Linked DNA regions of Methyloferula stellata AR4. The protein of the gene in region 1 interacts with the protein of each later gene in a pairwise test. Links are inferred from orthologs where the notes say so. Each region holds a gene or a part of one and is shown on either strand. Other genes may lie near its edges. The genes, in order: A3OQ_RS0112490 and A3OQ_RS0119950.

What was found.
Region 2: the proteins of A3OQ_RS0112490 (region 1) and A3OQ_RS0119950 interact in binary tests that used the Escherichia coli proteins (3 or more experiments, as listed by UniProt). The link is inferred for Methyloferula stellata AR4 from one-to-one orthologs.

Annotation. Positions count from the first base shown.
Region 1 is NZ_ARWA01000001.1:2,539,617-2,542,813, reverse strand. The notes cover bases 250-3,130. They hold A3OQ_RS0112490 (ABC-F family ATP-binding cassette domain-containing protein), read left to right. Parts: upstream 250-690; coding sequence 691-2,571; downstream 2,572-3,130. Other genes in these bases: A3OQ_RS0112485 (hypothetical protein), read left to right, coding at 2,654-3,034; A3OQ_RS0112495 (MFS transporter), read left to right, coding at 250-615. Also shown: more of A3OQ_RS0112495, read left to right, coding at 1-249; A3OQ_RS0112480 (phosphotransferase family protein), read right to left, coding at 3,167-3,197. UniProt on the Escherichia coli protein: Genetic data indicate it may be involved in ribosome assembly or function.
Region 2 is NZ_ARWA01000001.1:4,018,053-4,021,936, forward strand. Bases 149-3,716 are described here. They hold A3OQ_RS0119950 (2-oxoglutarate dehydrogenase E1 component), read left to right. Parts: upstream 149-507; coding sequence 508-3,516; downstream 3,517-3,716. Other genes in these bases: sucD (succinate--CoA ligase subunit alpha), read left to right, coding at 149-372; odhB (2-oxoglutarate dehydrogenase complex dihydrolipoyllysine-residue succinyltransferase), read left to right, coding at 3,592-3,716. In the rest of the region: more of sucD, read left to right, coding at 1-148; more of odhB, read left to right, coding at 3,717-3,884. UniProt on the Escherichia coli protein: E1 component of the 2-oxoglutarate dehydrogenase (OGDH) complex which catalyzes the decarboxylation of 2-oxoglutarate, the first step in the conversion of 2-oxoglutarate to succinyl-CoA and CO(2).

The DNA.
Region 1 (3,197 bases):
CGCTATGTCCTGAGACGGCCCGATCTCAAAGCCGTCCTTTTGATGCTATTTTTGATAGGCACATTCGGGCTCAACTTCCCGATCTTCATCTCGACCATGTCGGTCACGATCTTTCACGGCGGTGCCGACCAATATGGGCTCCTGACCTCGGTCATGGCGATCGGTTCGGTCATCGGTACGCTCTTCGCCGCCATTCAGAGCCGGCCTCATATCGCACTGTTGATGGGCGGTGCTGCGATTTTCGGATTGGGCTTCGCGCTCGCCGCGATCACACCCAGCACATTTTTCTTCGGCAGCGCGCTCATGATCATCGGCGTCGCCGGGCAGATCCTCACCACTTCGACGTTGAGCCTGGTGCAGCTTTCGACAGAGCCCATGATGCGCGGGCGCGTGATGGCGATTCTTCTCGCCATTGCCTTGGGCGCCACACCGGTCGGCGCACCGATCGTAGGCTGGGTGGCGGACACTTTCGGCCCGCGCTGGGCGCTGGGCGTCGGCGCAGCCTCGGGTTTCGCCGCGGCCCTGGTCGCGCTTCGTTACCTCGCAAAATATCGTCATCTGCGTCTGCGCATCATCGCCGGGCGAATCCATTTTCAAACCGACGGTGCCGGATAGACTCTGGAGCATGCTGCGCTGCGACATAATGGCGCCCGCCTTGCGCCGGGACCTTCGCCAAGCCACAAGAACCCCATGCTGCACATTAATGATTTGACCTACCGGCTTGGCCCGAGGGTTCTCTTCGACAAGGCGACCGCCGCCCTGCCCGAGCAGGCGCGGATCGGCTTTGTCGGCCGCAACGGCGCCGGCAAAACAACGCTTTTCAATATGATCGCCGGCGAGCTGCATCCGGAAAGCGGCACCTTGACCCTGCCCCGCAACCAGCGGCTCGGCCGCGTCGAGCAGGAAGCGCCCGGCGGCCCGATGAAGCTGATCGATTTCGTGCTTGAGGCCGATGTCGAGCGCGCGCAACTCATGGCCGAAGCGGAAACCGCCACCGATCCCCAGCGCATCGCCGATATTCATACGCGCCTCGTCGATATAGATGCGCATGCGGCGCCGGCCAAGGCTGCCACCATTCTCTCCGGTCTCGGCTTCGACGAGGCAGCACAAAATCGTGCTTTGAGCGAGTTTTCGGGCGGCTGGCGGATGCGCGTCGCGCTCGCGGCGGTGCTGTTCTCATCGCCCGATCTGCTGCTGCTCGACGAGCCGACGAACTATCTCGATCTCGAAGGCACGCTCTGGCTCATCGACTATCTGCAAAATTATCCGGCGACGATTCTCGTCATCAGCCATGACCGCGACATGCTCGATGCCGTCGCCGATCACATCCTGCACTTGGATCAAGCCAAGCTCACTTTATGGAAGGGCAATTATTCCTCCTTCGAACGCCAGCGCCGCGAGCAGCAGGCGATCCAGCTCAAGCACAAAAAGAAGCAGGACGATCAGCGCAAACATTTGCAGTCCTTCGTCGATCGCTTCCGCGCCAAGGCGACCAAGGCGGCGCAGGCGCAATCACGCCTGAAGATGCTCGCCAAGATGGAGCCGGTCTCGGCCATCGTCGACGGGCAAGTGCTGCCCTTCCACCTGCCCTCGCCGCAAAAACCGTTGAGCCCGCCGATCATCGCCTTGGACGACGCCAGCACCGGCTATGGCGAGGTGCCCATTCTGAAGCGCTTGAACCTATCGATCGCCGATGACGACCGCATTGGTCTTTTAGGCTCGAACGGCAACGGCAAATCGACCTTTGCCAAGCTCGTCGGCGGACGGCTCGATGTGATGGGCGGCAGTCTCAAGAAATCCTCCAAAATGGAAGTGGGTTTCTTCGCCCAGCATCAGGTCGACGATCTCGACGAAAAATCGACGCCCTATCAATGCGTCGCCGAACTCATGCGCGAGCAGCCCGAGTCGAAGATCCGCGGAAAATGCGCGCAGCTCGGCTTTCCCAATGTGAAGGCCGATACGAAAGTGGCGCTTCTCTCCGGCGGCGAGAAGGCCCGCTTGCTGATGGGCTTGGCGAGCTTTCACGGGCCGCATCTCTTGATCCTCGACGAGCCGACGAACCATCTCGATATCGACAGCCGCGCCGCCTTGATCGAGGCGATCAACGATTATCAAGGCGCGATCATTCTCGTTTCGCATGACCGGCATTTGCTCGATTCCTGCGCCGACCGGCTTTGGCTGGTCGAAGGCGGAACGGTCAAGCCCTATGACGGCGACATGGACGATTATAAGAAATACGTCCTCGACCGTGCGGGCGGCAACACGTCACCGCGCAAGCGCGCCGAAGAGAAGTCACGCAACGAAGACAAAGCCGCCGGTGAAAAGCCCGCGGCGCTGACGCCGAAAGCCGCCATGCCGCTGAAGAAGCGCATCGCCGCCGCCGAAGACAAGATGAAGAAATTTCAGGACCTCTTGGCCCGCGTCGATAAGATGCTCGCCGATCCCAATGCCTTCGTGCGCGATCCGGCCAAAGCCAAGCAATTGTCGCAGCAGCGCGGCGATCTCGAACGCGCGCTGACGGCGGCCGAGGAAGAATGGCTGATGCTGACGAGCGAGCTCGAAGCATCCTAAATCTTCGGTTCTGCCGCGCCGCATTTTCTTCACGCGAACCGGCATCCACGTCGCTTGAAAACGCTCTAAAAAGGAGACAGCAATGGCCGATAATCTTCTGAAGCGCTTTTCCAATGCGACCGTCGGCCCGAACGGCAATCTTTGCTGGCGCGTCGAGACACGGTCGGGCGTGCTCGATGTCGAAGGCACTAAAGCGGACGTGATGGACTTGTTCACCTTTCTCGTCCATCTCGCAGCGGCAGCGCCGCTCGCGCCGGTCAAAGGACTTGAGACGCCTCAACAGGAAGATTTCGCATCTTTTCCGCTGCATAAGATCGGCCTGCAACCAGGCCCAGGCGCCGGGGATTTCACGCTTTTGATCCAGACGTCGGGCCAGATCAACATGGGCTTTCGCCTGCCAGCTGCGGAGCTCGAGCGTTTTGCAGGAACCGTCAGCCAGCTTGCCCAATCGCAGAAGCGTTAGATCTCGAAGTGTCGTAATCCGGCGCGACTCCCTCATCCTGAGGAAGGTCCGAAGGCCCCGTCTCGAAGGATAAGATCGGCGCTCCTCGTCCTTCGAGACGCGAGCTGCGCTCGCTCCTCAGGATGAGGAAGCTCAGTCTCTCCACCGGCTGATCGTCTCTGCG
Region 2 (3,884 bases), 1.5 Mb from region 1 along the record:
CAGACGACGGCGGTCGGCATCGGCGGCGACCCCGTCAAGGGTACAGAATTCATCGACATGCTCGAACTCTTTTTGGCCGATGATAAGACGCAATCGATCGTCATGATCGGCGAGATCGGCGGCGCGGCCGAGGAAGACGCCGCGCAATTCCTGGCCGATGAGGCGAAGCGCGGACGCAAGAAACCGATGGTCGGCTTCATCGCAGGACGCACCGCGCCGCCCGGACGGCGCATGGGTCATGCGGGTGCGATCATCGCCGGCGGCAAAGGCGGAGCCGAAGACAAGATTGCCGCCATGGAACGCGCCGGCATCAGGGTTTCGCCCTCGCCCGCGCGGCTGGGCAAAACCTTGGTCGATGTTTTGAAAAGATAGATCAGTGAAGATCGTGGAGCTTCTCAAAAGCTCCACGATCCGGCCGGTCTGCAAGGGTGAGTTAAGCGTATCGGGGGCAAACTATGACGGGGATCTTATAGGCGTCGGCACGCCGAAGTTTGGCCGGAGGATCGAATGGCACGGCAAGATACGAATGGAACGAATGGTGCGTCCGGCGGAGCCGGGCTTGCCCGCTCGCCGCAAAACGACACATTTGCCCTCACCTCTTTTCTCTATGGCGGCAATGCGGCCTATGTCGAGCAGCTGCACGAATCCTATCGCCGCGATCCTCTCTCCGTCGATGCGGAATGGCGGAGTTTCTTCGACGGGCTGAACGACGACCGCGCCGCCGTCGAAAAAAGCGCCCATGCGCCCGCCTGGAAAATTCCCAACTGGCCGGTGGCTGCGAATGGCGAACTCGTGTCCGCCCTCGACGGCAATTGGACCGTCACGGAAAAGATCCTCACCGACAAATTGAAGGCGAAGGCCGCCACCGAGGCGAAGCCCACATCGCCCTCCGATATCGAACGCGCCACGCGCGATTCTGTGCGGGCGCTGATGATGATCCGCGCCTATCGGATACGCGGTCATCTGCATGCCAATCTCGATCCGCTCGGGCTCGCCGCCTCAAAAGATCACGAGGAACTGCATCCGTCGAATTACGGTTTCACCGAAGCCGATTACGATCGCCGGATCTTCCTCGATAATGTACTCGGCCTCGAATATGCGACGATCCGCGAAATTCTGCCTCTCCTGCAGCGCACCTATTGCGGCACGATCGGCTATGAATTCATGCATATGTCCGATCCCTCCGAAAAAGCCTGGATGCAGGAGCGCATCGAAGGCCACGGCAAGGAGATCAGCTTCACGCGCGAAGGCAAGCGCGCGATCTTGAACAAGCTTGTCGAGGCGGAAGGCTTCGAGAAATATCTCGACGTCAAATTCACCGGCACCAAACGCTTCGGCCTCGACGGCGGCGAAGCCATGGTTCCGGCGCTCGAACAGATCATCAAGCGCGGCGGCGCGCTCGGCGTGCGCGAAATCATCTTGGGCATGGCGCATCGCGGCCGGCTGAATGTCCTGAGCCAGGTGATGGCCAAGCCGCATCGCGGCATCTTCCATGAATTCAAAGGCGGCTCGCTGACGCCCGAAGATGTCGAAGGCTCGGGCGACGTCAAATATCATCTGGGCGCGTCGTCGGATCGCGAGTTCGACAATAATCACGTGCATCTGTCGCTGACGGCAAACCCGTCGCATCTCGAAATCGTCGATCCCGTCGTGCTCGGCAAGGCCCGCGCCAAGCAGGATCAATTGAACGATCTCGTCGAGCGCGACAAGGTGATGCCGCTCTTGATCCATGGCGACGCGGCCTTCGCCGGCCAAGGTGTCATCGCGGAATGTTTTGGCCTCTCCGGCCTCAAGGGCCACAACACCGGCGGCTCGATCCATTTCATCATCAATAATCAGATCGGCTTCACCACCAACCCACGCTTCTCGCGCTCCTCGCCTTACCCGTCCGACACGGCGAAAATGATCGAAGCGCCGATCATCCACGTCAACGGCGACGATCCCGAGGCGGTTGTCTATGCCGCGAAGATCGCGGTCGAGTTCCGGCAGAAATTCCATAAGCCGGTCGTCATCGACATGTTTTGCTATCGCCGCTTCGGTCATAACGAAGGCGACGAGCCGGGCTTCACCCAACCGCTGATGTATAAAATCATCCGCGCGCATAAGACGACGCTCGAAATCTACACCGAAAGGCTCGTCGCCGAAGGCGTCGTGACCGAAGGCGAAGTCGAAAAGCGTAGGGCCGATTGGCGCCAGAGGCTGGAAGCCGAATATGAGGCTGGCCAAGCCTATAAGCCGAACAAGGCCGACTGGCTCGACGGCCGCTGGGCTGGTCTGAAGCCTGCGCTCGACAGCGACGACGACCGCCGGGGCCGCACCGGCCTCGACCTCGAAAAGCTCAAGGACCTTGGCCGCCGGATCACCGAAGTGCCCGCGGGCTTCCATCTGCACAAGACGATTCAAAGGCTCGTCGAAAATCGCCGCGCCATGATCGAGACCGGCGAAGGCGTGGATTGGGCCATGGGCGAAGCCCTGGCGATCGCAAGCCTCGTCGACGAAGGCCATCCTGTGCGCCTTTCCGGGCAGGACAGCGAGCGCGGCACCTTCTCGCAGCGCCATAGCGTGCTGATCGATCAGGAGACCGAAGCGCGTTACGTGCCGCTCAACAATGTGCGCGACGGACAGGCGCGCTATGAAGTCATCAATTCGATGCTGTCGGAAGAAGCCGTGCTCGGGTTCGAATATGGCTATTCGCTCGCCGAGCCCAATGCGCTCGTCATGTGGGAAGCGCAATTCGGCGATTTCGCCAATGGCGCGCAGGTCGTGTTCGATCAGTTCATCTCGTCAGGCGAACGCAAATGGCTGCGCATGTCGGGCCTCGTCTGCCTGCTGCCGCATGGCTACGAAGGCCAGGGGCCGGAGCATTCCTCGGCCAGGCTCGAGCGCTATCTGCAGATGTGCGCCGAGGACAATATGCAGGTCGCCAATTGCACGACGCCCGCCAACTATTTTCACATTTTGCGGCGGCAATTGAAGCGCGAATTCCGCAAGCCTTTGATCCTGATGACGCCGAAGTCGCTGCTGCGCCACAAGCGCGCCGTATCCTCGCTGCAGGCGATGAGCGCGGATGCCACTTTCCACCGCATCTTATGGGATCAGGCGGAAACGCATCGCACCGAAACGGTGAAGCTCGTCAAGGACGATAAGATCCGCCGCGTCGTGCTCTGCACCGGCAAGGTCTATTACGATCTTTTGGAAGAGCGCGAAAAGCGCGGCATCGAAGACATCTATCTGATGCGCGTCGAGCAGCTTTATCCGTTCCCGCTGAAGGCGCTGGTCAATGCGCTGTCGCGCTTCAAAAAGGCCGATATCGTCTGGTGCCAGGAGGAGCCGAAGAACATGGGCGCCTGGTCCTTCGTCGAACCCTATCTCGAATGGGTGCTCGGGCAATGCGGCAGCAAAGTGAAACGCGCCCGCTATGCCGGCCGCCCGGCATCGGCCGCGACCGCGTCGGGACTCATGTCGAAACATCTGGCGCAACTCAAAGCTTTCGTGGACGACGCTTTCTCGGCCTGACCGGATAGGCGTCTTATGATTTCTTCAAGAAGACCGCGCTCTTTACTTTAAAGATCTGCGGCGGGCGTGATGAAAATGACAGAGATCCGTGTTCCGACTTTAGGCGAATCCGTTACCGAGGCGACGATCGGGCGCTGGTTCAAGAAGCAAGGCGATCCCGTCAACGCCGACGAGCCGCTCTGCGAACTTGAGACGGACAAGGTCACATTGGAGGTCAATGCGCCCGCCTCCGGCACCCTGTCGCAGATCATCGCGAAGGACGGCGAGACCGTCGGCGTCGGTGCGCTTCTGGGTGAGATCGCCGATGGGGCCGGTGCGGCAAAGCCAGCGCTCGCCGCGGCTCCGGCACCTGCCGCTCCCACCCCCGC